Regions from separate parts of the Streptomyces sp. NPDC104831 genome, predicted to be linked through region 1. Evidence: riboswitches for the same ligand, from Rfam matches in the RefSeq annotation. Region 1 holds a riboswitch; each other region holds the start of a gene.
What was found. Region 1 has a riboswitch for cobalamin ahead of ACZ63H_RS18180 (cobalamin biosynthesis protein). Riboswitches for the same ligand answer to the same signal wherever they lie in the genome.
Positions count from the first base shown of each region.

Region 2: linked by a shared signal. The riboswitch ahead of ACZ63H_RS06995 (ribonucleoside-diphosphate reductase subunit alpha) and the one ahead of ACZ63H_RS18180 (cobalamin biosynthesis protein) in region 1 are both predicted to bind cobalamin.
Region 3: linked by a shared signal. The riboswitch ahead of ACZ63H_RS20325 ((2Fe-2S) ferredoxin domain-containing protein) and the one ahead of ACZ63H_RS18180 (cobalamin biosynthesis protein) in region 1 are both predicted to bind cobalamin.
Region 4: linked by a shared signal. The riboswitch ahead of nicT (Nickel transporter NicT) and the one ahead of ACZ63H_RS18180 (cobalamin biosynthesis protein) in region 1 are both predicted to bind cobalamin.

Region 1 is NZ_JBVJOT010000024.1:49,511-55,107, forward strand. It holds gene ACZ63H_RS18165 (lysozyme) at 1-82, shown strand, start outside; gene ACZ63H_RS18170 (inorganic phosphate transporter) at 226-1,527, shown strand; gene ACZ63H_RS18175 (hypothetical protein) at 1,563-1,790, shown strand; cobalamin riboswitch at 1,952-2,094, shown strand; gene ACZ63H_RS18180 (cobalamin biosynthesis protein) at 2,193-3,137, shown strand; gene ACZ63H_RS18185 (cobyric acid synthase) at 3,134-4,642, shown strand; gene cobN (cobaltochelatase subunit CobN) at 4,639-5,597, shown strand, end outside.
Region 2 is NZ_JBVJOT010000007.1:30,624-36,220, reverse strand. It holds gene ACZ63H_RS07005 (DUF3311 domain-containing protein) at 1-76, shown strand, start outside; gene mctP (monocarboxylate uptake permease MctP) at 73-1,701, shown strand; cobalamin riboswitch at 1,976-2,104, shown strand; gene ACZ63H_RS06995 (ribonucleoside-diphosphate reductase subunit alpha) at 2,228-4,600, shown strand; gene ACZ63H_RS06990 (ribonucleotide-diphosphate reductase subunit beta) at 4,600-5,597, shown strand, end outside.
Region 3 is NZ_JBVJOT010000028.1:48,344-53,940, reverse strand. It holds gene ACZ63H_RS20335 (TetR/AcrR family transcriptional regulator) at 1-64, shown strand, start outside; gene ACZ63H_RS20330 (SsgA family sporulation/cell division regulator) at 203-676, shown strand; gene ACZ63H_RS20325 ((2Fe-2S) ferredoxin domain-containing protein) at 776-1,156, opposite strand; cobalamin riboswitch at 1,221-1,408, opposite strand; gene ACZ63H_RS20320 (haloacid dehalogenase type II) at 1,647-2,345, opposite strand; gene ACZ63H_RS20315 (TetR/AcrR family transcriptional regulator) at 2,624-3,247, shown strand; gene ACZ63H_RS20310 (helix-turn-helix domain-containing protein) at 3,366-4,691, opposite strand; gene ACZ63H_RS20305 (cupin) at 4,933-5,490, opposite strand; gene ACZ63H_RS20300 (class II aldolase/adducin family protein) at 5,487-5,597, opposite strand, start outside.
Region 4 is NZ_JBVJOT010000012.1:79,921-85,517, forward strand. It holds gene ACZ63H_RS11365 (DUF4142 domain-containing protein) at 1-477, shown strand, start outside; gene ACZ63H_RS11370 (glycoside hydrolase family 13 protein) at 514-2,172, opposite strand; gene ACZ63H_RS11375 (ArsR/SmtB family transcription factor) at 2,252-2,602, opposite strand; cobalamin riboswitch at 2,681-2,865, shown strand; gene nicT (Nickel transporter NicT) at 2,895-3,977, shown strand; gene ACZ63H_RS11385 (nucleoside hydrolase) at 4,079-5,044, opposite strand; gene ACZ63H_RS11390 (hypothetical protein) at 5,062-5,259, shown strand.

The DNA of each region.
Region 1 (5,597 bases):
CGTGAAGGGCGCGCTGCCGGGTGACCAGGATCTCTTCAACGGCACCCTGGACCGGTTGCGGATCTTCGCGAGGACCCGGTAGCCAAGGGGCGCCCGGCCCGGCGGCGTGGAACGCGACGTCGGCATGGCGTTACCGACACCACTGCGCCCGTCTCAGTTCATCTTCCGTTCACTCAGGTTGCCTACGTTCATCCAGCCAATGACCTCGAACGATTGCCTGGGTAAATGGAAAGCTTCTCGCTGATCCTCGCGATTGTGGTGGTAACCGCTCTCGCGTTCGATTTCACGAACGGTTTCCACGACACCGCGAACGCGATGGCCACCACCATCTCCACAGGCGCCCTGAAGCCCAAGATCGCGGTGACCATGTCCGCCGCCCTCAATCTTGCGGGCGCCTTCCTCTCCGTGGAGGTCGCGAACACGATCTCCAAGGGTCTCGTCGACGAGACCGGCATCCGTCCCGAGGTCATCTTCGCCGCCCTGGTCGGCGCGATCCTCTGGAACCTGCTGACCTGGCTGGTGGGCCTGCCCTCCAGTTCCTCGCACGCCCTGATGGGCGGCCTGGTCGGCGCCACCGTCGCCTCCGCCGGCTTCGACGCCGTCCACGGCGGCGTCCTGGTCACCAAGGTGCTGCTGCCGGCCGTCGCGGCGCCGGTCGTGGCGGGCCTCGCCTCGTTCCTGGCCACCCGGCTCTCCTACGGCGTCGGCGGCACCGCCGGGACCGAGGCCGGCCGCAAGGGCTACCGGGCCGGCCAGATCGCCTCCGCGGGCCTGGTCTCCCTCGCGCACGGCACGAACGACGCCCAGAAGACGATGGGCATCATCACCCTGGCCCTGATCGCGGGCGGCTCCCTCGCCCCCGGCTCCAACCCTCCCACCTGGGTCATCCTCTCCGCCGGCCTGGCCATCGCGCTCGGCACCTACATCGGCGGCTGGCGCATCATCCGCACCATGGGCAAGGGCCTGACCAACCTGGAGCCGCGCCAGGGCTTCGCCGCCCAGACCGGCGCCGCGACCGCCATCCTGGCCTCCTCCCACCTCGGCTTCTCCCTGTCCACCACCCATGTCGTCTCCGGCTCGGTGATGGGCGCGGGCCTCGGCCGCAAGGGCGGCGTGGTCCGCTGGTCCACCGCGACCCGCATGGCCGTCGCCTGGGTGCTCACCCTGCCGGCCGCCGCGCTGGTCGGCGCGGGCGCCGAGTCCGTCACCGACCTGGGTGACTGGGGCACCGCCGCCGTCGCCGTCTTCCTGGTCGCCGCGAGCGCCGCGATCTGGAAGATCTCCCGCCGCGAGGTCGTCGACCACACCAACGTGGTCGAGGAGACCGGCGAGCCGGCCGGTGTCGTCACCGCCGCCATCGCCGCGGTGACCCCGCCGCCCGCCGGCCAGATCGCCGGCGACCTGACGGCCCCGGCCGCCGGGGAACTGACGACCGCCGGCCTGGCGACCGCCGGCCTGACGGCCACGATCCCCGCCCCGGCCACCGAGCCGGCGCCCGCCGCCGCCCCGCCGGCCGCCACGGTCTGACCCCGCCCGCACGGTTACTCGAAGGAAGCATCCCCATGACGATCGACTGGGCGGCCCTCGGCTCCGTTCTCGGCACCAGCGTCGTGTTCACGGTGGGCCTGGTGGCCCTGTTCACCCTCGGCATCAACGGCCTGTCCCGCCGCGAGCGGGCCGCGGCCCGGGGCGGCTCCGCCGCGCTCGCCGTCACCGGCGCCTACGTCTGCTTCGCGGCCTGCGCGGCGGCCGTGGCCTACGGCATCTACCTGATCGTGGGCAAGGGCTGACCGCCCGCCCCCCGATCCCCGCACCGCCCCGCCGACCGGCCCGCCCCGCCGGACCCGGCGGGGCGGACGCATGCCGGGGCGGTTCCCGTCAGGCCCGCCCGGCGGCCCGCGATGTGGGCCTCAGCACACTCGGGCATCCCAGGTCAAAGGCAAGTTGACGGCCCTTCCGGGCACGTGGTGGACTGCCCAGGCCATGTACGGCGGCAGAAGAGGAAGCCGGTGCGAATCCGGCGCGGTCCCGCCACTGTCACCGGGGAAGAACTCCCCGGGAGCCAGGAACTCTCGCCGCCGGAATCCGTCGAACCAGGGCGTGGACACCCTGAGTGAGGACACGAATCGCCATGCTCGGCTGCCGTAGGACCCGTACCGGGAACACCCCTGTGCCCACGGCCGGCTGAGCCGATGGGTGCCGATCGCACTTACGCGTACGGCGCCGCCGCCGGCGTCCTCGGCGACCTGCTCCTCGGCGATCCCCGCCGCGGGCACCCGGTCGCCGCGTTCGGCCGCGCGGCCACGGCCGTGGAAGGCGCCTTGTGGCACGACCACCGCGGCTGGGGCGCCCTGCACACCGCCGTGTGCGCCGGTGGCGCCGTCGCACTCGGGGCGCTGGCCGCACGCGCCGCACGCCCCTCCCGTACCGCCTCCGTCGCGCTGACCGCCGCCGCCACCTGGGCCGTCGTCGGCGGCACCTCGCTCGGCCGCGAGGCCCGCGCCGTCGAACGCGCCCTGGCGGCGGGGGACATCGAGGCCGCCCGCGCCCGGCTGCCCCACCTGTGCGGCCGGGACCCGCAGGCGCTGGACGCCGACGGGATGGCCCGGGCCGTGGTCGAGTCGGTCGCCGAGAACACCTCCGACGCCGTGGTCGGCGCCCTGGTGTGGGGAGCGGTCGCCGGGGTGCCGGGTCTGCTCGGGTTCCGGGCCGTCAACACGCTGGACGCCATGGTGGGCCACAAGTCGCCCCGCCACCGCCGCTACGGCTGGGCCTCCGCCCGCCTCGACGACGTCGCCGGCTGGCCGGGGGCCCGGCTGACCGCCGCCCTCGCCGCCGCCGCCGGACCCGACCCGCGCGGCGCCCTGCGCGCCTGGAGGGCCGACGCGGGCAGGCACCCGAGCCCCAACGCCGGTCCCGTGGAGGCCGCCTTCGCGGGTGCCCTCGGCGTACGCCTGGGCGGGACGCTCTCCTACGGCGGCCGGGTCGAGCACCGGCCCGTACTCAACGGCGGCACCGGACGGCCGGTCGAGGTCGCCGACATCGACCGGGCCGTACGGCTCTCCCGCCGCGTCGGCCTGCTCGCCCTCGGCACCACACTCGCCGCGCGCGCACTCCTGAAAGGACGTGGGAAGTGAACGGTGGCCTCCTCGTGGCCGGCACCACCTCGGACGCCGGCAAGAGCGTCGTGACGGCCGGGATCTGCCGGTGGCTGGTCCGCCAGGGCGTGAAGGTCGCGCCGTTCAAGGCGCAGAACATGTCCCTGAACTCGTTCGTGACCCGGGAGGGCGCGGAGATCGGCCGGGCCCAGGCCATGCAGGCCCAGGCCTGCCGGATCGAGCCGACCGCGCTGATGAACCCGGTGCTGCTCAAGCCCGGCGGCGAGCAGAGCAGCCAGGTCGTGCTGCTCGGCAAGCCGGTGGGCGAGCTGAGCGCGCGCGGCTACCACGGCGGGCGCCAGCAGCGGCTGCTGGGCACGGTGCTGGACTGCCTGGCCGAACTGCGGGGCACGTATGACGCGGTGATCTGCGAGGGGGCGGGCAGCCCGGCCGAGATCAACCTGCGCCGGACCGACATCGTCAACATGGGCATCGCGCGCGGTGCGCGGCTGCCGGTGCTGGTGGTCGGCGACATCGACCGCGGGGGCGTCTTCGCGTCCTTCTTCGGCACCGTCGCCCTGCTCGCGCCCGAGGACCAGGAACTCGTCGCCGGCTTCCTCGTGAACAAGTTCCGCGGCGACGTCGGCCTGCTGGAACCCGGCCTGGAGATGCTCCACGGCCTCACCGGGCGGCGGACCTACGGCGTGCTGCCCTTCCGGCACGGACTCGGCATCGACGAGGAGGACGGACTGCGGGTCTCGCTGCGGGGCACCGTGCGGGAGTCCGCCGTCACTCCCCCGGTCGGCGCCGACGTGCTCCGGGTCGCCGTGTGCGCGATCCCGCTGATGTCCAACTTCACCGACGTGGACGCGCTGGCCGCCGAACCGGGCGTCGTCGTGCGGTTCGTGGACCGGCCGGAGGAACTGGCCGACGCCGACCTCGTGGTGATCCCCGGCACCCGCGGCACCGTACGGGCGCTGGGGTGGCTGCGGGAACGCGGGCTGGCGGACGCCCTCGTGCGCCGGGCCGCCGAACACCGCCCGATCCTCGGCGTCTGCGGCGGCTTCCAGATCCTCGGCACGCACATCGAGGACGAGGTCGAGAGCCGCCAGGGCCACGTCGACGGCCTCGGGATCCTGCCCGTGCGCGTGCGCTTCGCCCGCGAGAAGACCCTCACCCGGCCCAGCGGAGAGGCCCTCGGCGAGCGGGTCGACGGTTACGAGATCCACCACGGAGTGGCCACGGTCGAAGGCGGCCGACCCTTCCTCGACGGCTGCCGCGCCGGCCAGACCTGGGGCACCCACTGGCACGGCTCGCTGGAGTCGGACGGCTTCCGGCGGGCCTTCCTGCGCGAGGTGGCCGCCGCCGCGGGCCGCCGCTTCGTGCCCGCGCCGGACACCTCCTTCGCCGCGCTGCGCGAGGAGCAGCTCGACCGGCTCGGCGACCTCATCGAACAGCACGCGGACACGGACGCGCTGTGGCGGCTCATCGAGTCCGGCGCGCCGCCAGGACTGCCCTTCATCCCACCGGGAGCGCCCGCATGAGCACAGTGTTGTTGTTGTCGACCGCCGACACGGATCTGCTGGCGGCCCGGGCCTCGGGCGCCGGCTACCGCATCGGCAACCCCACCCGGGTCGACGTCGCCGGGGAACTGCCGGCCCTGATCGAGGGCGCGGACCTCGCCGTCGTACGGCTGCTGGGCGGCAAGCGGGCCTGGGAGGACGGGCTGGCCGTGTTGAAGGCGTCCGGCATCCCCACCGTCCTGCTGGGCGGCGAGGCCGTACCGGACGCCGAGCTGATGGCCGAGTCCTCGGTGCCCGCCGGCGTGGTCGCGGAGGCGCTGAAGTACCTCGTCGAGGGCGGCCCCGCGAACCTGCTGGAGCTGTCCCGGTTCCTGTCGGACACCGTGCTGCTGACCGGCGAGGGCTTCGCGGAGCCGCACCGCATGCCCGAGTTCGGCGTGCACGGCGCCTACGCCGTCCGGGACGGCCGCCCGACCGTGGGCGTGCTGTTCTACCGGGCGCACGAACTGAGCGGCAACACCGCCTTCGTGGACACCCTGTGCGAGGCGATCGAGGCGGCCGGCGCCAACGCCCTGCCGGTGTACTGCGGTTCGCTGCGCGGCGCGGACGCCGCGCTGTACGAACTGCTGGGGCGGGCCGACGCGCTGGTGGCCACCGTGCTCGCGGCCGGCGGCACGCACGCCTCCCAGGCGTCGGCGGGCGGCGACGACGAGGCGTGGGACATCGGCGCGCTCGCCGACCTGGATGTCCCCGTGCTGCAAGGGCTGTGCCTCACCTCCTCGCGCGCCGCGTGGGAGGAGTCCGACGCGGCCCTGTCCCCCATGGACGCGGCGATGCAGGTCGCCATCCCCGAGTTCGACGGCCGGCTGATCACCGTCCCGTTCTCCTTCAAGGAGCAGGGCCCCGACGACGTCCCGGTGTACACCGCCGACCCCGAGCGGGCCGCCCGGGTCGCCGGCATCGCCGTCCGGCACGC
Region 2 (5,597 bases), on a different contig from region 1:
CACCATGCTGGCGTACAAGCTCTGGCAGCGTGACCAGCGCGCCCGCGGGGAAGCGAACGGGGGTGCGGCGAAGTGAAGGACGGTGTCAACGGAGTCGCGCTCGGCGTCTTCATCTTCTTCTTCCTGGCCGTCACGGTCATGGGCTTCCTGGCCGCGCGCTGGCGCAGGTCCGAGAACGAGCACTCCCTGGACGAATGGGGCCTGGGCGGACGGTCGTTCGGCACCTGGATCACCTGGTTCCTGCTCGGTGGTGACCTCTACACGGCGTACACCTTCGTCGCCGTGCCGGCGGCGATCTACGCGGCGGGCGCGTCCGGCTTCTTCGCGGTGCCGTACACGATCCTCGTGTACCCGATGATCTTCACGTTCCTGCCCCGCCTGTGGTCGGTCTCGCACCGCCACGGCTACGTCACCACCTCCGACTTCGTGCGCGGCCGGTTCGGTTCGAAGGGCCTGTCGCTGGCGGTGGCCGTGACCGGCATCCTGGCGACGATGCCGTACATCGCGCTCCAGCTGGTCGGCATCCAGGCGGTGCTGGACGTGATGGGCGTCGGCGGCGGCGAGAACACCAACTGGTTCGTGAAGGACCTGCCGCTGCTCATCGCCTTCGGTGTGCTGGCGGCCTACACCTACTCCTCGGGCCTGCGCGCCCCCGCCCTGATCGCGTTCGTCAAGGACACGCTGATCTACATCGTCATCGTGGTGGCGATCATCTACATCCCGATCAAGCTGGGCGGGTTCGACGACATCTTCGCCAAGGCGGGCCACGCCTTCGGCCAGGTCAACCCGGCCACCGGCAAGCCTCGCGGGGCGGTGACGCCGCCGGAGGCGGGCCAGTGGACGTACGCCACGCTGGCGCTCGGCTCGGCGCTCGCGCTGTTCATGTACCCGCACTCGATCACCGCGACCCTGTCGTCGCGCAGCCGTGAGGTGATCCGCCGCAACACCACCATCCTGCCGCTGTACTCCCTGATGCTGGGACTGCTGGCGCTGCTGGGCTTCATGGCGATCGCGGCCGGGGTGAAGGTCTCCAACGGCCAGCTCGCCATCCCGCAGTTGTTCGAGGACATGTTCCCGGACTGGTTCACGGGCGTGGCGTTCGCGGCGATCGGCATCGGCGCGCTGGTCCCGGCGGCGATCATGTCCATCGCGGCGGCCAACCTGTTCACCCGGAACATCTACAAGGACTTCATCAGGCCGAACGCGACGGCCGCGCAGGAGACCAAGGTCTCCAAGCTGGTCTCCCTGCTGGTGAAGGTCGGCGCCCTGGTCTTCGTGCTCACGATGGACAAGACCGTCGCCATCAACTTCCAGCTGCTGGGCGGCATCTGGATCCTGCAGACGTTCCCCGCGCTGGTCGGCGGCCTGTTCACCCGCTGGTTCCACCGCTGGGCGCTGCTGGCCGGCTGGGCGGTCGGCATGGTCTACGGCACGGTGGCCGCGTACGGGGTGGCCTCGCCGACGCAGAAGCACTTCGGCGGCTCCGCGAAGGAGATCCCCGGCATCGGTGAGATCGGCTACATCGGCCTGACGGCGTTCGTGCTGAACGTCCTGGTCACCGTGGTCCTCACGGTCGTCCTGAAGGCCGTGAAGGCGCCGGAGGGCATCGACGAGACCAAGCCGGAGGACTACACGGCGGACTCCGGCGACCCGGGAGTCCAGGTGGAGCTGCCGGCCGCCACGGCCGGCGCCGGCCACTGAGGCACCGGGCCCACTCCGCGCGACGGGCCGCCGGGAGCACACTCCCCGGCGGCCCGTCGCCGTACCCGCCCGCCCTGCCGGTCCGCCGTACCCGGCACCGGGCCCCGCCCTGGGCCGGCACGGCGTCGCGCCGCCCGGCGGTGTCACCCGCGCCGGTACCGGCGGACGCCGGAGATCCGCCCCCCCACCGCCGGCCTCACGCTCCCCGTCCGTCCGTTGACCGTCCGGAGCGGGGGCGACACAACATCTGGGGGTGAGGGGACAGCCCGGCACTAGATGTATGCTCGTCCTCGCTGTCGTCGCAGGGGAATCCGGTGCGAATCCGGAACTGTCCCGCAACGGTGTGACTCGCGTGTCCGCGCGCCTGTCCAGTCCGAAGACCTGCCGACGGCCCACCCGGCCTCCCGGTCCGGGTGTGTTCCGACGTCCGGGCCTCGTGGAATGGGCCGGCGGACGCGACGCCGTGCGCGCTCGTGGTCGCCCCTGCCCTCCGCCAGGCCCCGTGCCGAGCGAGGGAGACCCCCACGTGACCATCGCGCCAGCAGACCCGGCTTCGGTCAGCGCACCGGAGACCGACGGTCCCGGTGCCGCGCTGCTGCGGACCCTGTCCGAGCTGACGGCCGACCTGCCCGACGCCGATCCCGGCCGGGTCGCCGCCGCCGCGCTGCGCGGCCGGTCCGCGCGGGCCGACGAGGCGGAACTGCGCGAGCTGGCCACGGAGGCCGCCGCCGGCCTGATCGCCGAGGACCCCGCCTACTCCAGGCTCGCCGCCCGGCTGCTCACCCTCGCGATCCGGGCCGAGGCCGCCTCCCAGGGCGTGTCGTCCTTCACCGGGTCGATCGCGGTGGGCCACCGCGAGGGCCTGGTCGCCGACCGCACCGCCGCGTTCGTCCGCGCCCACGCCGAGCGGCTGGACGCGCTGGTGGAGTCGGCCGTCGCGGAGGGCGCCGACGACCGCTTCGGCTACTTCGGCCTGCGCACCCTGCACAGCCGCTACCTGCTGCGCCACCCGATCACCCGCAAGGTCGTCGAGACCCCCCAGCACTTCATGCTGCGCGTGGCGAGCGGGCTGGCCGAGGACGACACGGTCCGCTCCCTGGACGAGGTCGCCTCCCTCTACGGCCTGATGAGCCGCCTGGACTACCTGCCCTCCTCCCCCACACTGTTCAACTCCGGCACCCGGCACCCCCAGATGTCGTCCTGCTACCTGCTGGACTCCCCGCTGGACGAGCTGGACTCCATCTACGACCGCTACCACCAGGTGGCCCGGCTGTCGAAGCACGCCGGCGGCATCGGGCTGTCGTACTCCCGTGTCCGCTCGCGGGGTTCGCTGATCCGGGGGACGAACGGGCACTCCAACGGGATCGTGCCGTTCCTGAAGACCCTCGACGCCTCGGTCGCCGCCGTGAACCAGGGCGGCCGGCGCAAGGGCGCCGCCGCCGTCTACCTGGAGACCTGGCACTGCGACATCGAGGAATTCCTCGAACTGCGCGACAACACCGGCGAGGACGCCCGCCGCACCCACAACCTCAACCTCGCCCACTGGATCCCCGACGAGTTCATGCGCCGCGTCAACAGCGACGCCCAGTGGTCCCTCTTCTCCCCCGCCGACGTCCCCGAACTCGCCGACCTGTGGGGCCGGGACTTCGACACCGCCTACCGCAAGGCCGAAGCCGCCGGCCTCGCCAGGAAGACCCTCCCCGCCCGCGAGCTCTACGGCCGCATGATGCGCACCCTGGCCCAGACCGGCAACGGCTGGATGACCTTCAAGGACGCCGCCAACCGCACCGCCAACCAGACCGCCGAACCCGGCAACGTCATCCATTCCTCGAACCTCTGCACCGAGATCCTGGAAGTCACCAACGACGGCGAAACGGCCGTCTGCAACCTCGGCTCCGTCAACCTCGGCGCCTTCGTCCACGACGGCGACATCGACTGGGACCGCCTGGACACCACCGTCCGCACCGCCGTCACCTTCCTCGACCGCGTCGTGGACATCAACTACTACCCCACCGAACAAGCGGGACGCTCGAACGCGAAATGGCGACCCGTCGGGCTCGGGGTGATGGGCCTCCAGGACGTCTTCTTCAAGCTGCGGCTGCCCTTCGACTCGGCCGAGGCCAAGGCCCTGTCCACGCGGATCGCCGAGCGCATCATGCTCGCCGCGTACGAGACCTCCGCCGACCTCGCCGAACGCAACGGCCCCCTGCCCGCCTGGCGGAAGACCCGCACGGCACAGGGCGTCCTCCACCCCGACCACTACGGCGTCGAGTTCACCTGGCCCGAGCGCTGGGACGCCCTCCGCGAGCGCATCGCGAAGACGGGCATGCGCAACTCGCTGCTGCTGGCGATCGCTCCGACGGCCACCATCGCCTCGATCGCGGGCGTGTACGAGTGCATCGAGCCGCAGGTGTCGAACCTGTTCAAGCGCGAGACCCTGTCCGGGGAGTTCCTCCAGGTCAACTCCTACCTCGTGCAGGACCTCAAGGACCTCGGTGTCTGGGACGCCCGCACCCGCGAGGCCCTGCGCGAGGCCAACGGCTCCGTCCAGGACTTCCGGTGGATCCCCGAGGACGTCCGCACCCTCTACCGCACCGCCTGGGAGATCCCCCAGCGCGGCCTGATCGACATGGCCGCCGCCCGCACCCCCTACCTGGACCAGGCCCAGTCGCTGAACCTGTTCCTGGAAACCCCCACCATCGGCAAGCTCAGCTCGATGTACGCCTACGCCTGGAAGTCCGGGCTGAAGACCACGTACTACCTGCGCTCGCGGCCCGCGACCCGCATCGCCCGCGCCGCCCAGGCACAGCCCACCCTCCCCGCACAGCAGACCGCCGCGGACCCCGAAGCGGTCGCCTGCTCCCTGGAAAACCCCGAGTCCTGCGAGGCCTGCCAGTAATGACCCGCAACACCCACCTGCTCGACCCCGGCTTCGAACTCACCCTGCGCCCCATGCGCTACCCCGACTTCTACGAACGCTACCGGGACGCCATCAAGAACACCTGGACCGTCGAAGAGGTCGACCTCCACTCCGACGTCGCCGACCTCGCGAGGCTCACCCCCGAGGAACAACACCTCATCGGCCGCCTCGTCGCCTTCTTCGCCACCGGCGACTCCATCGTCGCCAACAACCTCGTCCTCACCCTCTACAAACACATCAACTCCCCCGAAGCACGCCTCTACCTGTCGCGCCAGCTGTTCGAGGAAGCCGTCCACGTCCAGTTCTATCTGACCCTCCTGGACACCTACCTCCCCGACCCCGACGACCGCGCCGCCGCCTTCGCCGCCGTCGAGAACATCCCCTCCATCCGCGAAAAGGCAGAATTCTGCTTCAAGTGGATCGACGAGGTCGAAAAGATCGACCGCCTGGAAAGCAAGGCCGACCGGCGCCGCTTCCTGCTCAACCTCATCTGCTTCGCCGCCTGCATCGAAGGACTCTTCTTCTACGGCGCCTTCGCCTACGTCTACTGGTTCCGCAGCCGCGGCCTCCTGCACGGCCTGGCCACCGGAACCAACTGGGTCTTCCGCGACGAGACCATGCACATGAGCTTCGCCTTCGACGTCGTCGACACCGTCCGCAAGGAAGAACCCGACCTCTTCGACGACCAGCTCCGGCAGCAGGTCACCGACATGCTCGAAGAAGCCGTCGCCGCCGAGCTCCAGTTCGCCCGCGACCTGTGCGGCGACGGCCTTCCCGGCATGAACACCCAGTCCATGCGCCAGTACCTCGAATGCGTCGCCGACCAGCGCCTCACCCGCCTCGGCTTCGCCCCCCTCTACGGCTCCGAGAACCCCTTCTCCTTCATGGAACTCCAAGGCGTCCAGGAACTCACCAACTTCTTCGAACGCCGCCCCTCCGCCTACCAGGTCGCCGTGGAAGGCACCGTCGACCTCGA
Region 3 (5,597 bases), on a different contig from region 1:
GAGTCCCGGGCAGGCGGCGGACGTGGTCGTCGACACCCTGCTCAACGGCCTCGGTGCCACCTGATACTCCGGCGAGGCCCCGACCAGGCCGAGCACTGTCGCGGCAGCCGGCGTCCGACGGTCAAGTTACTTATGTACGGCGAGCACCGAAGAGCAAGAGTAGGTCGTGTCAGCTTCCGCCTCAGGGAAGGATCCCTCCGTCATGAGCGGCTACCAGCCAGGTGTGGACGCCGGCCGAACGGCACCGCGCGGTCGTCCTGAGCTGACCTTGGACATCGAGCGCGTGCTGGACCTCTCGGCACGGCAGACGATCCGGGCCGCGTTCCGGTACGACCCCGAACTGCCCTTGACCGTGTGCGTGGAGTTCCTCATCGAGGGCGGCGGCTCGCGTGTCGTGTGGCGGATCGGGCGGGATCTGCTGCACCAGGGGCTGTACTCGGCGAGCGGCGCCGGCGACGTCCGGATGTGGCCCTCGCACCCGGAGGAACGGGACACCGCATGGCTCCAACTGGCCTCCGGTGACATGGCCGCGCTGTTCGAACTGCCCATACCACCGCTCGCGGAGTGGCTGGAGCACACCTACGCACTCGTTCCCGCCGGTGGCGAGTTCGCCGCGGTGGACTGGGACGCCACGACCGAGGAGCTGCTCCGCGGGCCCGGGAAGGAGTCCGACTGACCCCGCGGCGCCGCTTCGGCGGGGTTCGCACACGGCTCCGCCGCGCCCGCACCGTCCGCCCTCCCTCGCCGCATGTCCGGCCGTGGCGGTCCCCGCCGCTCAGGAAGCCGTGCGGCGGCCCCGTGGGGTGAACGCGTACAGGTCGAGGATCTCCGGCCGGGGGGCGATGCCGGGGCCGCCCGCCCGTATCCAGGCGGCGATGTCCTCCGTCGCGGCCGGGTCGTTGACCAGCCCCAGCCACACCGGCCGGGCTCCGGCCGCCCGCCCGGCGGCGGAGGGCTGCACGACGACCACGTTGGCCTGGTCGCACACGTCGAGGCAGGCGGAGATGCGTACGGGCGCCTCGGCACGCAGGCGCGCGGCCTGTGCGGCGTGGTCGACACCGGTCACCTTCGGACTGCCGCAGCAGCAGTCCCGGCACACGACGACCCGGCACGGCGCGCCACCGGCCGGTCGCGCGGCCACCTCCGCGCCGGACACTTCCCCGTCCCTTGTCCCGGACACGCCCCACACCCCTGTCTCCGGGGAGATCCGCCCCGGGGTCCTTCGAGGAGGCGACGACGTGAGTCTCCTGGCTCTCGGGTCACGGTTCGTCCCGGCCTTCCCACCCGTCGGGGGCAGTGGCCGTACGGGACTCACTCACCGATCACAGTGGCGGGACCGCGCCGGATTCACACCGGCTTCCTCGTTCCGCCGTCGCCCTGTCGCCGGTCATCATGCCACCCTGCGAGGGGATCCGCCGACCCCGCCGGAACCGGGCCCGCCCCGCCGGATGCCAGCCGGTTCGGGTGGTGCGGTGCTCCCCCGCACTCCACTGCCGCCGGGCGCGGGCAACAGCGACCGCGCCCAGGAGCCCTTCACTTGGGAGGGGACGCCGGCCTTCCCCGCAGCCGCGGCGCTCGGCCGGACCCGCGCCCGTGGAGGGCGGCACCGTGTCACCGAGGCAGCGCGGCCTGCGGGCCGCGGTCGGTCAGGAGTGGGGCGCGGGGAGCGCGTCGGCCAGTTCCGCCAGGCTCTCCACCCGCCAGTCGAAGGTGTCGCCGTCGGCGGGCGGGTCCCCCACCGGACGGCGCACGTAGGCGGTCCGCATGCCCACCGCCTGGGCCCCGCGCAGGTCCCAGGCGTGGGCGGCGACCATCAGCACCTGTTCGGGCGGGCAGCCCGCCGCGTCGAGCGCGAGCCGGTACACGTCCGGCGCGGGCTTGTAGGCGCGGGCGTCCTCGGCGGACAGGACCTGGTGCCAGCGCAGTCCGGCGTGGGCGTTGAGACGCAGCAACGCCGTCCGGGCGGCGTTGCTCAGTCCGAGGACGGGGCGGCGTCCGGCGCAGCGCGCCAGACCGGCGGGCGCGTCCTCCCACGGGCTCAGGCGACGGCCGGCCGTCGCCAGTCGTGCCACGGCCGCCGGGTCGCCGATCCCGGCGAGAGCGGCCACCCGCTCGGCCGCCTCCCGGTCGATCACCTCGGAGTTGGCATAGGGGCGCCGCTGCTCGGTGACGCGACGCTGTTCGTGTTCGACGTGCCGCTGCCACTCGGTCAGCAGGCGTCCGGCGAGGGCGTCGTCGGCCGCGGGCACCGCCTCACGCAGCGCGGCCCGCAGTCCGCCGGGCTCGTCGACCATCGTGCCGAGCACGTCGAAGACGACGACCTCGATGCCGCTCGCCCCGGCCATCGCGTCCTCCCCTCACCGGCGTTCGGGTACCGGCCCCGAAACGGTTGCCTGTACGGGCGGGTGGCCGATCGCGTGGGGAGGTCCGTCGCACCGTCCGTTCCCGGCTCGATCGCCGTCACCCGGGACAGCGTGGCCCGGGGGCAGGGCCCGGCACCCCTTCTGCGCCGACGGTGGGCGTGTCGAGCCCGCCCGGAGCGGGCACCGCACTCGACACGGCGGAACGATGACGTCCGATTGTGAACCTTCTCTAACCATACCGATGGGTGTAGTGTCGGGGCGTGACTGTCAAGGACGAGACGATCACCGGCCGCAGCCGCAGGTCGCGTGGGGGGCGGCACCTGACCCCGGCCGGAGTGAAGATCCTCGAGACCGCGTCCCGGCTCTTCTACGAGCAGGGCATCCGCGCCGTCGGCGTGGAGGCGATCGCCGAGGCGGCGGAGGTCACCAAGAAGACCCTCTACGACCGCTTCGGCTCGAAGGACGATCTGATCGTCGCCTATCTGCGGGCCCGTGACGGTCTGTGGCGTTCGACTCTGGTGAAGCACGTGAACAGCCACGACGGTCCGCCCGGCGAGAAGATCCTGGCCACGTTCGGCGCGCTGCGCGACTGGATGCGCGAGCGCAGTCAGCTCAGGGGCTGTGCGTTCATCAACGCCGCCGTGGAACTGCCCGAGAACCACCCGGGCCGCGAGGTGGCCCGCGATCAGAAGGCGTGGCTCCTCGCGTACCTGGAGGACCTGGCGACCGAGGCCGACGTCGAGGACCCTGCGGCACTGGCCGCACAGGTCCTGATCCTGCACGAGGGCGCGTGCGTCACCCAGTCCATGCGGTCGGTGGAACAGGCGATCGACCGCGCCGAACAGGTGGCCGCCGTCCTGCTGGAGCGATCGCTCACCCGGTGACGCCCCCTGGCGGGCGGTGACGGCTCGGCCCGCCCGGACCGGGTGCTCCCGGCCCGGTGAAACGGCAGGACCGGCTCCTCTTCGCCGCTGGTCGTTCCGGTCGCGTCCCGGGGCGGGCTCAGGCGACCAGCGACGAGAAGGAGCGCGTGGACGGCGCCGGGCGGGGGCCGTCCACCGCGCACGGCACCGTGCGCTCCGGCTCCCCGTCCAGTCTCCGCGACAGGTCGGCGGCGTAGGCGCGCAGCAGGCCGGGCAGGTGGTAGTGGCGCTCGTCGCGGTGCCGGATGAGGTGCGCGCCGGCGAGGCCGCGCAGCACGCGCATGGCCTCGTCCTTGCTGACGCCCGCCGTCGCCGCGGTGTCCGCCGCGTCGAACCGGCCGGCGGGGAGACGGCCGAGCAGCCGGAACACCCGCGCACTCGACTCGTCCAGCGCCCGGTACGAGGCGTCGAACGCGTCCCGCAGTGTCATGTCACCGGCGGCCAGGTTCAACCGGGCACGCTCGGACTCCAGTTCGGCGGCGAGGGCGCGGGCGCTCGCGTCCTGCCGGCTGACGACGTGTTCGGTGGCCAGCGCGAGCGCCAGGGGCAGGTGCCCGCAACGCTCGGCCAGGACGTCCACCGCGTCGGGGGCCGCGTCGGCACGCACCTCGCCGATGGCCGACCGGATCAGCGAGGCGGACTCGGCCGGGCGCAACTCCGTCACGGGCAGGGAGACGGCGTCCACCCGGGACATGAGGCCGGGCAGGGCCGACCGGCTGGTCACCACCACGGCGCACCCCGGGGAGGCGGGGAGCAGGGGGAGCACCTGCCGGGCGTCCGCGGCGTTGTCCAGCACCAGCAGCATCGAGCGGCCGTGCAGGTAGGAACGGAAGGTGGCGGCTCGCTGGCTCAGACCCGCCGGTATGCGCTCGGCGGGCACGCCGACGGCCAGGAGCAGGTCTCCGAGGACGTCGACGGGAGCGGCCGCGGTACCGGACCCGATGCCCTGGAGGTCGGCGAAGAGCTGTCCGTCCGCGAAGTGGCCGTCGCTGACCGCCTGGTGTGCCCAGTGGACCGCCAGCGTGCTCTTGCCCACGCCCGGCGGGCCGTGGACCACCGCGACGGGTACCGCGAGGGACCGTTCGTGGCCCCGACGCAGTTCGTCCAGCCGGTCCATGAGGTCCCGGCGGCCCACGAAGATCCGCTTGGCCACCGGGAGCTGGGCGGGCCGGACCCAGCCCTGCCGCTGGCGGGCGGCCGCTTCGAGGGCCGACGCGATGGTGGTGAACGTGTCGCCCGTGCCGAGCGCCCGGTCGCAGGCCTCGGCGAAACCCACCGAGGGCGGGCGTTTGCCGGTCTCGATCCGGCTGAGGTGGCCTCGGTGGAAGTGCACCCGCTCGGCCAGTTGGGCGAGTGACAGCCCGCGCCGCGTGCGGTGGCACCGGAGCAACTGCCCGAACGCCATGGGAGCGACGGCACCCGGAGCGCGGTCGGGTCCGTCGTGGGAGGAGTGGACGGCTGTCAAGCCCTGTGCTGGTTGCCGTAACACGGTCAAGCCCCCAGAAGAATTCACTCGGATCGTCTACGTGGCCTCGCGGAGGCGGGCCGGTGCGGGTGGCTCGGCACCGGCCGCCCGGCGGGCGTGGGCGCCGCGGCGGGCCGCTCCGCCTGTCGCCGCCGCCCGCGCTGCCGGGCGGCGGTACCGCTCACGGGGTGGCGAGGAGGTCGTCGAACGAAGGGAAGCGGGCGGCGATGCCGTCCGGGAGGAGGAAGGACTCGCCGCCGGTGCGGTCGGCGAGGAAGCGGATCGCGGTGTAGTGCGGGCGGGTCCCGGCGTCGAACCAGTGGGCGGTGCGGGCGGGTACGGACAACAGGTCCCCGGCGGTGCACAGCACCGCGTGCACCAGACCCGCGACGTGGAGGTAGAAGCAGCCGGCGCCCGCCACGACGAAGCGCACCAGGTCCTCGTCGTGGCGGTGCTCCGCGCGCGGTGTCACGTCCGGGGCCGCGTCCGCCGAGGACGCGGTCATGCGTGCGACGTCGACGGCCCAGCGGCCGCCTTCCGCCCTGATGTGGGCGATGTGGTGCCGGTAGGCGTGCAGGATGGCGGCGTCCGCGGCGTCGGCCGGCACCCGGCGGGCGGCGTGCCAGCGGGCGAGGCGGACGCCGATCCCGAGCAGTCGGGCGCGGATGACGTCGGCGTCGTCGGTGCGCAGGCGCACGGTCTCCGGGTGGTCCTCCGGCATGATCTGCAACAGCGTCATGACGTGCCCCTCCGGGCGGGCCCGGGGGTGCCGCCGAGTGCCGCGACCCGCTCCAGCCGCTCGCGGGCCTCGGCGACGTCCCGGCCCCAGACGATTACGCCGCCCCG
Region 4 (5,597 bases), on a different contig from region 1:
CGGAAGATCGCCCCCCTGCTGGACATCGCGCTGCCCGACGAGGCGAGCCCCCAGCAGCGGGGCTTCGTGCGGCAGCTGGAGGGGGAGAGCGGCAGGCGGTTCGACACCGACTTCGCCAACATCCTGCGGATGACCCACGGCTCCATCTTCAACACGGTGGCGAAGATCCGCTCCACCACGAAGAACTCGCTGGTCCGGGCCCTCGCCGACCAGGCCAACGACACCGTGCTGGACCACATCTCCGTGATGGAGAAGACGGGTCTGGTCGACTTCGACCGGACCCTGTTCCGGCAGACCACCCCGCCCAGGCTGCCGGACTCCGACCTGACCCCGCCGCCCCCGGCCGCCGGCCGGCCGGAGGTGGTCCTCACCCCGCCGCCGTCGGCCACCTCCACCCCGGTGGACATCGACGGCATCGCGGGCGCCACCACGCCCGGCCCCGGGGCCGGGACGAGCCCGGCCCCGCCGGCCGGCTGACCGCCCACGGGGCGGCCACGCGGCGTCCGCGCCCGGTCAGGCCAGCCACACGGTGGTGTCCGGCGGCAGCACCCCGCCGCCCGGCAGCGGCATGCTGCTCAGACGGACCTCGCCGGGCGGCAGCGGCACCGGCTCGGCGCCCAGGTTGGTGACGCTGCGCCAGGCGCCGGTGCGGGTGAAGTCCAGCACCCCGGCGGGCGCGTGGGGCGTCCAGGTCAGCGTCTCGCCGTCCAGCAGCTTGCGGCGCAGCCGCAGGGCCGTGCGGTACAGCTCCAGCGTGGAGCCCTCCGTACCGGCCTGCGCCTCCACGGCGTACGCCGCGAAGGACGGGGGCTGCGGCAGCCAGCCGGCGCCGGGCCCGAAGCCGTACGACGGTCCGGTCGGCGTCCACGGCAGCGGCACCCGGCAGCCGTCGCGGCCCTTGCGGGTGTGACCGGTCTGCTCCCAGATCGGGTCCTGGAGCACCTCCGTGGGCAGGTCGGCGACCTCGGGCAGGCCGAGTTCCTCGCCCTGGTACAGGTACGCCGAGCCGGGCAGCGCCAGCATCAGCAGGGTCGCCGCCCGGGCCCGGCGCAGCCCGGCCGCCGGATCGAGCGCGGGCGCCGTGCCCTGGGTGAGCAGCCAGGCGTCCGGGTCGGTGCCGGGCGGCAGCACGAGCCGGGAGGCGTGCCGCACGACGTCGTGGTTGGACAGCACCCAGGTCGCGGAGGCCCCGGCGGCGTGGGCCGTGGCCAGCGCGTCGGCGATGATCCCGCGCAGTTCCTCCGCGTCCCAGCCGGCCTCCAGGTACTCGAAGTTGAACGCCTGGCCGAGTTCGTCGGGCCGGGCGTACAGGGCCCGTCGCTCGCCCGGCACCCAGGCCTCGGCGACGGCCATGCGCGGCGGGCGGTAGGCGTCGAAGATCTTGCGCCAGTCCCGGTAGATCTCGTGCACCTCGTCCCGGTCCCAGTACGGGTGGCTGCCGGGCGGCAGGTGCCGCAGGGCCGACTCGCCGGTCGTGCTGTGGGCGCCGAGGTCCCGCAGCGGCTCGGTGAGGTCCTTGGCCAGGCCGTGGGCGACGTCCACGCGGAAGCCGTCCACGCCCCGGTCGGACCAGAACCGCAAGGTGGTGCGGAAGTCGGCGCGGACCTCCTCGTTGTCCCAGTTCAGGTCGGGCTGCTCGGGGGCGAACAGATGCAGGTACCACTCGCCGTCGGCCACCCGCCGCCAGGCGCTGCCGCCGAACACCGACTGCCAGTCGGTGGGGGGCAGTTCGCCGTGCGGTCCGCGCCCCGGCCGGAAGACGTACCGCTCGCGGGCGGCCGAGCCGGGCCCGGCCCGCAGCGCCTCCCGGAACCACGGGTGCAGATGGGAGGTGTGGTTGGGCACGAGGTCCACGACGACCTTCAGACCGAGCCGGTGCGCCTCGGTCACCAGGGCGTCGAAGTCGTCCAGGGTGCCCAGGCGCTCGTCGACACCGCGCGGGTCGATGACGTCGTAGCCGCCGTCGGCGAGTTCGGAGGGGTAGAAGGGGCTCAGCCACAGGGCGTCGACGCCGAGCGTGGCGAGGTGGGACAGGCGCTCGGTCAGGCCCCGGAGGTCACCGAGGCCGTCACCGTCGGCGTCGGCGAAACTGCGCGGATAGACCTGGTAGATGACGGCCTGGCGCCACCAGTCGGGGTTCCTGGACGAGAGGTCCGGTGGGCGGTCTGCCATACGGGCTCCCAAGGGACGGACGACAGTAGGGAATCTCTATCTGTCCACATTGCCCAAAAGGGAACCTTTTCGGGGGCGCTCAGGCGCCGCAGTGCTCCAACAGGCCCCGTACGTCCTCGTCCACCACCCGATAGCGCACCACGCGCCCCTCTTTCTCCCCCGCGACGACCCCGGCCGCGCGCAGCAGCCGCAGGGCCTGGGAGACGGCCGGGTCGTTCATGCCCGTGGCGATCGCGAGGTCGGAGACGGCCAGCGGCCCCGTCCGGTGCAGCGCGAGCAGCAGGGCGAGCCGGTTGGCGTCGGCCAGCAGCGAGAAACGGTCGGCCCAGGTGCGCAGTTGCCCCGCGTCGCCGATGGCGGCGATCGCCTCGCACACCCGGTGACCGTCGATGGTCCGGCGCTCGGCACGGTCGGCAGGCACGAGATGCATGCCCCCATCCTGGCAGGCCCCGATGTGATCTTGCATACCTGCCCGGCTGTGCAGCTATGCAGGAAACCGCGCGCCCCTCTACGGTGGGCGGGCCGTGGTGCTCGGGAAGTCGATGCAAGGTCGACGCGGCCCTCGCCACTGTGATCGGGGAGTTCCCGTTCCGTCCGGCACACCGCCGGGCCACTGGTCGTACGACCGGGAAGGCAGGGACGGCGGACGTGTGACCCGTAAGCCAGGAGACCGGCCACGGCAGCTCACGAAGTGATCCACGAGGTGCTGGAGCGTGAACCCGATGGTCGATGCTGCTTCTTTCCGCTGGCGACGCGAGGACACCCTGAAGACGGCGGGGCTGCTGGTGGTGATCCTCGCCCTGCACGTCGTCGCGTTCGGGATCCTCTATCTGCTGGTCGCGCCCCGGCACTACAAGGTCGGGACCGAGGTGTTCGGGGTGGGGCTCGGGATCACCGCCTACACCCTCGGGATGCGGCACGCCTTCGACGCCGACCACATCGCGGCGATCGACAACACCACCCGCAAGCTGATGGCCGACGGCAAGCGGCCGGTGTCGGTGGGGTTCTGGTTCGCGCTCGGGCACTCCAGCGTGGTCGTGCTGCTGGCCCTGCTGATCGCGGGCGGCACCTCGCTGGCCGGGAAGGTGATGAACGAGGGCTCCGCCACCCACCAGGTGCTCGGGGTGCTCGGCACGACGATCTCCGGGTCGTTCCTCTATCTCATCGCCGCCCTGAACCTGGTGGCCCTCGCGGGCATCCTGAAGGTCTTCCGGGCGATGCGCGCGGGCGCGTACGACGAGACGGAGCTGGAACGGCACCTGGACTCGCGCGGGTTCATGAACCGGCTGCTGGGCCGGCTGACCCGGTCCGTGTCCCGGCCGGGGCAGATGTACCCGCTGGGCTTCCTCTTCGGCCTCGGCTTCGACACGGCCACCGAGGTCACCCTGATGGTGATGGCCGGCTCGGGCGCGGCGGCCGGCCTGCCCTGGTACGCCATCCTGTGCCTGCCGCTGCTGTTCGCCGCCGGGATGAGCCTGTTCGACACCCTGGACGGCACGTTCATGAACTTCGCCTACCAGTGGGCCTTCGCCAACCCCGTCCGCAAGGTGTTCTACAACCTCGCCATCACCGGACTGTCCATCGCCGTCGCCTTCTTCATCGGCACCATCGAACTGGTCGGCGTCCTGCACGAGAAGTTCCACCTCAGCGATCCGGTCACCGGCTGGGTGTCCGGCCTGGACCTGGGCAACGTCGGCTACCTCATCGTCGGCCTGTTCGTGGCGGTGTGGGCGGCGGCGCTGGGGTACTGGCGGCTGGCGAGGGTGGAGGAGCGCTGGGCGGTGCGGGCGGCGCCGTCCGACTGAGGCGGCGGGCGCGACGAGGGCGGCGACGACGATGTGGACGGCGCCGCCGGCGACCGCCACCACGGCCCGACCGACGACGGGTCCCGGCACGGGGCGCTGCCTCAGGGCCGTTGCACCGTCTCCAGGTAGAGCCGCACGTACCGGTCGACGTCCACGTCCAGCGCCACGTCCACGAGTGCCCGTTCGCGTCCGTCGCCGTGGATCTCGGACTCGCCGGGGCGGGGCCGGAGGTCCACGACGGTCTGGCCGCGGGCCGGGCCGGGCGCCAGGGAGACCTCGACCGGCAGCAGCCGGGTGGTGAGGCCCGCCGGGTCGGCGACCGCGCACACCGCGCCCGCGTCGCCGAGCCCGCCCGCCTCCTCGGCCTCGGGCGGCTCGCCCTGGTGGGCCGGCCGGTGGGCGAGGAGGTCACCGGCCAGCCGGGTGCCGGGCTCGTCGCTCGCCCGCAGCCGGCGCACCTCGGGGGCGGGGACGACGACCCGCCGGAACACGTCCAGGCCGTACATGGTGATCGGCACCCCGGCGGTGAGCAGCACCGCCGCCGCCTCCGGGTCGTGCCACACGTTGAACTCGGCGACCGGGGTGGCGTTCCCGGTGGTCACCGCCCCGCCCATGAACACGATCCGCTCGATGTTCCGGGTGACCTCCGGATGCGTGCGCAGCAGCAGCGCGATGTTGGTGAGCGGGGCGGTCGGGATCAGCGTCACGGGGCGCGGGGAGGCGAGGATCTCCCGGCGCAGCAGGGTGACCGCGTCCACGTCCGCCGGGCCCCGGGCGGGTGCCGGCAGGCCCAGGTCGCCCATGCCGTCGGCGCCGTGCACCGGCGCCGGGCGGGCCGGTTCGAGCAGCGGGCGCTCGGCGCCCCGCGCCACCGGGATGCCGGGGGCGCCCGCCCGGTCCAGCACGGTCAGGGTGTTGCGGACCACCCCGTCCACGTCGGTGTTCCCGGCCACGCAGGTCACCGCCCTGAGGTCGAGGCCCGGGTGGCGGACGGCGAAGAGCAGGGCCAGGGCGTCGTCGACGCCGGTGTCGCAGTCGATGATCACGGGCACGGGCTGTCCGGTCACGGCGGACTCCTTCCGTCGTGCCGACCTTAGGACAGGGCGGCGGAGCCGGCCGGGGCCACCTGGACCGGGCGCTGGAGTTCCTGCCGACCGACCGGCAGATCCGCGAGCGCCTTTCGTCCCGGAGGGCGCTGGAGGGGGCGCCGCCCGCGCGGCGGTCCGGCGCGGCGGCTCCGGCACCGGCGGCGCGCCCGGCCGCCGAGGTCCCGCAGCCGTAGGCCACCGGAGCGGCGCCGGCCTCCCGGGCACCGCTCACCGCCTGGCACGGCACGAGCCGCGCGGCCCGGATCCGGGCCCCGGGGGCGCGGGTCCGGCCGGTTCGGCGCGCACACCGGGCGCGACCGGCGGCCGCACCACCGCCTCCGCACCCGCCTGGCCGCTCCCGGCCACCGGCGGCACGACCGGCTGGACGGACGCCGGCCGGGACGGGAACGCGCCGCCGCGGGGCTCGGCGGGGAGCGCCGCCGGCGCCGTACGGCCCGTCCGGCGGGACGCCCCGCCGGCACCCGCTCCCGCGGAACGGCGCCCCTCACCCGTACGGTCCCGAGCGCTGGTG